One region of the Salinithrix halophila genome, then DNA from elsewhere that is predicted to be linked to it. Evidence: riboswitches for the same ligand, from Rfam matches in the RefSeq annotation. Region 1 holds a riboswitch; each other region holds the start of a gene.

Region 1 (2,264 bases):
CATATCCTCGGCTTCGTCCCGATCCGGGTCGGCAAGGCAGACATCGATAACCTGGGCGCCCCCTTTTACCTGACGGCGGGCGATTTCCGATGCGTCCTCATACTTCCCTTCCTTGATCAGATCTCGAAATTTCTTCGACCCGATCACGTTGGTCCTCTCCCCGACCAGCACCGGTCGGTTGTCCGCCTCTAGGTAAAGGGGCTCAATCCCTGATACCGCGGTGAGCGGCTCGACGCTTCGCCGGCGAGGAGATTTCTCTGCCAATGCCTCTGACAGTGCTCGGATGTGTTCCGGAGTCGTCCCACAACAGCCGCCGGCCATATTCAGCCAACCCTGATCCGCAAATCCAGCCAGTTTTTGCGCCAGCCCCCGAGGGGTTTCATGGTAGTTGCCATCCTCATCAGGCAAGCCCGCGTTGGGATAACAACTAACCCCGCATTCGGCCATACCGGCCAATGTCCGGAGATGATCTCGCATAAATTCGGGGCCCGTAGCGCAGTTGAGTCCAACAGTAAGAGGTTTCAAATGCTGAATGGAGAGGTAAAAAGCCTCTACATTCTGCCCCGCCAGCATCGTCCCCATCGGTTCGATCGTTCCAGAGATCAGCAGAGGAAGATTTGTACTCGTTTGTTCAAAAGCCTGTCGGATCCCGATGCCAGCCGCCTTCACATTGAGCGTATCCTGGGAAGTCTCCAACAGGAGTGCATCGACTCCCCCCTCAATCAGTCCCACCGTCTGTTCCTGGTAGTTATCAATCAGCTCATCGAAGGTGGTCCCTCCGGTAACAGATAGGGTCTTGGTCGTTGGCCCCAGTGCACCGGCGGCGTAGCGGGGATGTTCCGGTGTGGAATACTTCCTCACGGCTTCCACAGCCAATTGTGCCGCCACCCGGTTGATCTCTAGCGCCTTCTCCTCAAGACCATACTCCGCCAAGACAAGGGCCGTGGCACCGAACGTATTGGTTTCAATGATGTCGGCCCCTGCCTCCAGATAATTTTCGTGGATGCGACGGATCACATCGGGGCGGGTCAGGTTGAGATTTTCGTTACAGCCGTCATATTCTTCCCCCCCGAAGTCTTCCGGGGAAAGGTTTGCTTCCTGTAATTGGGTCCCCATCGCCCCGTCCAGGATGAGGATTTTCTCTTCCAATCGCTGTACAAGCGGCTTCTTCTTTTCCAGTGTCTGAGCCATATCCACCATCCCTTTTGATAATCAAAAAACCTTTCATCTCTGTCGATGAAAGGTTGAGTGTACTGTACCCTCTCTCATCCGCCAGAGAATTTCTCTGCAGGAATTGGCACCACACCGCCGCGACTTCGCGGGGTAGGTTGCCGGGCTTCATCGGGCCAGTCCCTCCACCACTCTCGATAAGAGAATCCTATAATTTTGTTCGGTTATAAACCGCCAATTTTCTTAACTATAGGGAATTCCAACGCAATTGTCAACCGGCAGATACCTGGAGGAACTTTTACTGGATCTGTAGGTACACCCTCTTTTTCCAGAAAGCGGAATTAAACACATGGACCGAATACCTTTCCTGGAAAGAAAAGCACGAACCTTTTTTCAAAAAGAGCTTTCGCTATATCGGGGGACTGGTTATGATGGGATAGGTCAACAATAGGAATGACGTCTATTAAAGTCGAAAAATCATCCGTCCCCTTCATGGGGCGAAAAAAGGAGTTTAAGCGATTGATCACCTTTTATGAATTAGAATTGGATCACCAGGTCGTTCGGGCCATCAGCGACATGGGGTTTGAAGAGGCTACCCCGATCCAGGCCCAAGCTCTTCCCGTGGCGCTGAACGGAAAAGACTTGATTGGACAAGCTCAGACCGGGACTGGGAAAACAGCTGCTTTCGGTATCCCATTGGTGGAGAAAGCTGATACGGAACAAGACAAAGTCCAAGGAATCGTCATCACCCCGACGCGGGAACTGGCCGTTCAGGTGGCGGAGGAATTGAATAAGATTGGGCAATTCAAAGGGATTCGCACCCTGCCTGTTTACGGTGGCCAAGACATCAACCGACAGATCCGTTCCTTGAAGAAACGGCCTCATATCATTGTTGGAACACCGGGGCGTTTCTTGGATCACCTTCGCCGTCGGACCATTCGCATGGATCATGTGAAACTAGCAGTGCTGGATGAAGCGGACGAGATGCTCAACATGGGTTTCATCGATGATATCGAAGAAATTCTGAAACAGGTGCCGGAAACCCGCCAGACCCTTCTCTTTTCCGCCACCATGCCCGAACCGATCCGCCGCTT
Region 2 (2,264 bases), on a different contig from region 1:
AGACAGGCAGCTGATAGAATGATGACAGCCAGCTTGATAGTCATGAGCGAGCCGGGAATAATTCCTGACCCGATCGTCTTCGCTACTTCTCCCCCGCCCAGGGCTGCTCCCAAAAAAACCCCCAAACCTGCCAAAGCCAAAGCGGCAAGACGCCTCTTGACGGCACCGGCACCGTAAGCTACACCCATCGAGGCCGCCGCTCCGCTCGCTCCGATGTTCATCGCGAAAAAGAAAGCTACCGCGTATCCAACATAAAGGATCGTCATGGTTTCCCCTTACCTTTGTCACGGATTAACATGGAGACCGCATTCCGTCTTTTGAATACCGGTCCACCTACCTGCCCGGGAATCCTCTCCCTCGGCCACCGGGCGTGTACATTTGTCGCAGCCGATGCTGGGATATCCGCGGTCGTGAAGGAGGTTGTAGGGAAGATCCTTCTCCCGGATGTAATCCCAAACATCCTCCCAGGTCCAATGAATGAGCGGGCATACCTTCACTGCCTGAAACCGTCTATCTTGATTAAGGAACTGGGTGAAACGCCTTGTGGGGGACTGATCCCGACGAAGGCCGGAAATCCATGCCGTCACCTGTGAAAGCGCCCGTTCCAGGGGAACAATCTTACGAATGTGACAACACAGATTGGGATTCCGTTCCCATAAGGCGTCTCCATGGCGGTTTGCCTGTTCTTCCAGGGTGAGATCCGGTTCCAGCATGTCAATACGCAAATCGGGATACCGCTTTTTCACCTGTTCAATCACGTCATATGTCTCTTTGAAGTGAAGATCCGTATCGAGAAAAACTACTTTGGCATTTGGTTTTACCCGGGATATCAGATCGATAAGGACCATCCCCTCCGCCCCAAAACTACAGGCGTAGACAAGGCCTTCTCCATAATGGTCAAAGGCCCACTTCAGAACACTCATGCTCCCTTTCAACGGGTCTCCGATAGGGAAAACAGGCTTTTTCTCCACGGTTTCCCAGGTCTCATACGTTAGTCGGGCACCCAAGTGGACCACCTCCTCCAGTTTGTTCAATATCCAAAAAGACGGCCTGAACCCAAGTGGGCCAGGCCGCCTCCAGTTTGTCTGGTCAGCGCCTTTATTTTATCGGATTCGAATTTTTTCGTTTTTTTCCAACTGGATTACTTTCCCGTCCTGAACCACCAACGTAATCGAACCGTATTGCATCGTGTCCAGCATGTGACGGATTTGCTCCGCTATGGTATCGAAACCGCTCGATTCCTTTTTTGCCACCGAACCGTCCCCTTTTCATAAAAAAAGTCTTTCCATTTTGGAAAGACTGGGTAGGCAATTATTCATCCTATCACCTTATCTTCCAAAATGGTTCCCATTTTGCTGGAGTTGGCACCTTGCAGCCTTGCAGGCCATGCAGGTTGCCGGGCTTCATAGGGCCAGATCCCTCCGCCTCTCTGGATAAGTGTTGCTATTTAGTTTAGTGCCTCACAGGCGGGAAGTCAACCCTTTTTCCCTAGTTTTTAGATCGGATTTACACATTTTAATCCGCCATCCGGAAACCCTGTCCCATTGATGGATACCAAAAGACCTCGGGAGCAACAGAATTCCCCGAGGTCTTTCCTATTCCTTTGATTCAATGGACTTCTCCACCGGCCCATCCTCATGGAGAGCAAGGTCGGCTCGGTATCGCTCCATGTCTGGTTTTTCATGGGCGATCCGCGCAGAAGCGGCGGCGGCGACACCGGCCACGAGATCGTCCAGGAAAACATGAATCCGACCACTGTGGTTGTTTAACCGACGGATAACGCCCAGTTTGGTTTTGTCCAGATAGCCAAAACTAGTCAGCCCGATGGTGCCGTAAACATTGGTAATGGAAAGGGCCAGAATTTCATCCAATCCGTAAAGGGGTTCGTCCACCTCCATCATCCGTTGCAAGGGTACGGGCAAACACTTCCTCTCCGCCAAACTATCCAAGGCGATTCCGGTTATGAGGGCATGTTGAACTTCCCGCTTTTTCAATACCTGTTCAACACTATCCCGACACTGTTTTTTCTCCAACTGTTTATGATAGGGACGTTGCAGTTCATAAGCGATGTCAGAGATATCCTCTAGGGTGACGCCCCGCTCGGAGAGGAGACGGACAACATGATTATAAAACAAGGGAACCCACCCTCTCCTTCGATCCGTCGTGATTCATCCTATGTAACCCGCTTGAATCAGGTGCGGGTGGTGGGAGACTCTTTCAATCGAAAAGAGTGCTTACCTAGGATATCCTCCACACGACTTTTG
Region 3 (2,264 bases), 180 kb from region 1:
TGACACAAGTGACTGTCAATCCGGAGACCAGAGCCGGGACCGCTTCAGGCAAGAGCACCTTAAGTACGACACTGAACCGGGTGGCCCCCATCGCCCGAGCGGCCTCCACTACTCCCTTGGGCACTTCCCGGAGGGCTGTCTCCACCATCCGCGCGTAAAAGGGCGCCGCTCCAGCGATCAGGGGAATAGTGGCTGCCGTTGGTCCCAGGGTCGTACCCACCAGAAATTGCGCTACGGGGAAAAGAACGAGGACGAGGACGATAAAGGGAACCGCCCGGAATAGATTGACGACGGAAGCCACGATTTTTTGTAAGCCCTGTTGCTCCCAGATCTGGCCCCGATCCGTGATAACCAACAGGATTCCCAGCGGAATCCCAAAAAGAGCAGTGAAGAAGGTGGAAATCCCAACCATGTATACCGTCTCCCTCGTTGCTTGCCAGATGAGGTTCCAATCCACTTCATGAAACACCGACAGCCACCTCCGCTTCCGCTCCCAACGATCTCAATACCGTAACAATCCTATCGGCAGTCTCCCGATCTCCCTCCACACGGAGGGTCCAAGGTGTGGAAGGGTCAATGCCGCCGGCGAGGACATGGATTTGAAGTTGCCTTCGGTCGGCCTCCTTTCGGAGTTCCTCCCAAACATCTGATAATCCAGGGAAACGGCATTGCACCACGATACATGCAGAGGAATCCCTACCCTTGTCCTCAAAAGGAGTACTTTGTTCTTTTAATAAAGTTTGTCGGACAAACTGACGAGTAACCGGATGAGAAGGATTCCTGAAAATCTCCGACACTTCTCCCACCTCAATCATTCGACCGTCATCCATAACCCCCATCCGTCCACAAATCGCCTGAACCACACTCATTTCGTGGGTAATCAACAAAGTTGTGATCCCCGTATCCCGGTTGATTTCCTTTAAAAGTTGCAAAATGGAGCCCGTTGTTTCAGGATCCAGAGCAGACGTCGCTTCATCGCACAACAATACCTTGGGGTCGTTGGCCAAGGCGCGTGCGATGCCCACCCGTTGTTTCTGACCCCCAGAGAGCTGGGAGGGGTAGGCTTTGGCCCGGTCACTTAGTCCCACCCGCTCCAACAAATGATTAACCTTCTGGCGAATTTCTTCTTTCGAACGGCCCGCAACTTCCAGAGGGAATGCGACATTATCCCAAACGGTACGAGACCAGAGAAGGTTAAAATGTTGAAAAATCATCCCGATTTTGGTGCGTGCCTGACGAAGTTCCCTCTCTTTCAGTCGGGTAATTGACCAACCGTCCACCCAGACCTCACCGGAGTCAGGAGTTTCAAGGCCATTGACCAACCGTAAGAGTGTACTCTTACCAGCTCCGCTGCGTCCGATGATCCCGAAGATTTCCCCTTCATTCACTTCCAGGTTCACATCCTTCAAAGCAACGACAGGGATCGAACCGGACCGGGACGGATAAGTTTTTTGGATTTCTTTCAATTGAAGCATGTCCTTTCCACCGCCTTACCATAAAAAAATCCTTTCCGCCAGAAGCAGAAAGGATTTAAAAGTCGCCATCCTTTCTCTCATCTGCCAGAACGCACTTAAACGTCCTGCAGGAATTGGCACCTTTACCGCAAAACCTTGCTGTGCGGTCGGTTGCCGGGCTTCATCGGGCCAGTCCCTCCACCTCTCTGGATAAGAGAACATCATACATTCCGTATTTAAATGTCCGAGAACGATATTAGCATGCCGGATACCCAACGTCAATGGGGTAAAATTATCCATTAGATAACCAAGAAAATTTTCCACTGTTGTTTTTCAACGACCTTTCCCGGACATTACATTTCCTTTACAAATGGTTAACAGCCCACTATTCACCGGCAGTTTGCCGTATAATAATAATCACTAAGAGGTATCGGAGGTGCCCTGGATGAACTACACGGTTGTGGGAAAAACCTTCTGGTTGGGCATTTTCAACGCAGCTTTCATAAGCGTTCCTCTCTGGTTGCTTTTTTATCTGTCCCTGCGCTGGCTGGTTTCTTAATAGGAGACAGATGGAAAGGATACCTCTCGTTTGACCTGTGATTATAAGAGCGTACTAACGCCTCAAGAATATCGATAAAAAGGGTTGCCGGAATCACGGCAACCCTTTTACATGCTGTTTCGCTTTTAACGGGCTCCACTTCCTGAAAGGACCACCCATACAGTTCGATAAAGAATCTTCATGTCCAGGATCAAGGACTGCCGTTGGATATAATACATGTCCATGGAGAATTTCTCTTCTGGCGTGGCGTC

What was found. A riboswitch is a leader RNA that binds a small molecule or an ion and turns the genes downstream of it on or off. The one in region 1 is predicted to bind S-adenosylmethionine.
Region 2: it holds a riboswitch for S-adenosylmethionine, as region 1 does, so the genes downstream of both, ACFOUO_RS03025 (YezD family protein) here and metH (methionine synthase) in region 1, are expected to answer to the same signal.
Region 3: it holds a riboswitch for S-adenosylmethionine, as region 1 does, so the genes downstream of both, ACFOUO_RS11310 (methionine ABC transporter ATP-binding protein) here and metH (methionine synthase) in region 1, are expected to answer to the same signal.

The regions. Positions count from the first base shown of each region.
Region 1 covers NZ_JBHSAP010000015.1:393,409-395,672, reverse strand. The annotation lists gene metH (methionine synthase) at 1-1,191, opposite strand, end outside; SAM riboswitch class I at 1,263-1,374, opposite strand; partial or broken gene ACFOUO_RS12155 (DEAD/DEAH box helicase) at 1,690-2,264, shown strand, end outside.
Region 2 covers NZ_JBHSAP010000007.1:171,318-173,581, forward strand. The annotation lists gene ACFOUO_RS03015 (inorganic phosphate transporter) at 1-266, opposite strand, end outside; gene ACFOUO_RS03020 (phosphoadenylyl-sulfate reductase) at 285-1,007, opposite strand; gene ACFOUO_RS03025 (YezD family protein) at 1,104-1,220, opposite strand; SAM riboswitch class I at 1,326-1,440, opposite strand; gene ACFOUO_RS03030 (phosphatidylglycerophosphatase A family protein) at 1,596-2,135, opposite strand; gene ACFOUO_RS03035 (DNA polymerase III subunit alpha) at 2,192-2,264, opposite strand, start outside.
Region 3 covers NZ_JBHSAP010000015.1:217,431-219,694, reverse strand. The annotation lists gene ACFOUO_RS11315 (methionine ABC transporter permease) at 1-469, opposite strand, end outside; gene ACFOUO_RS11310 (methionine ABC transporter ATP-binding protein) at 459-1,475, opposite strand; SAM riboswitch class I at 1,550-1,671, opposite strand; gene ACFOUO_RS11305 (sugar transferase) at 2,139-2,264, opposite strand, start outside.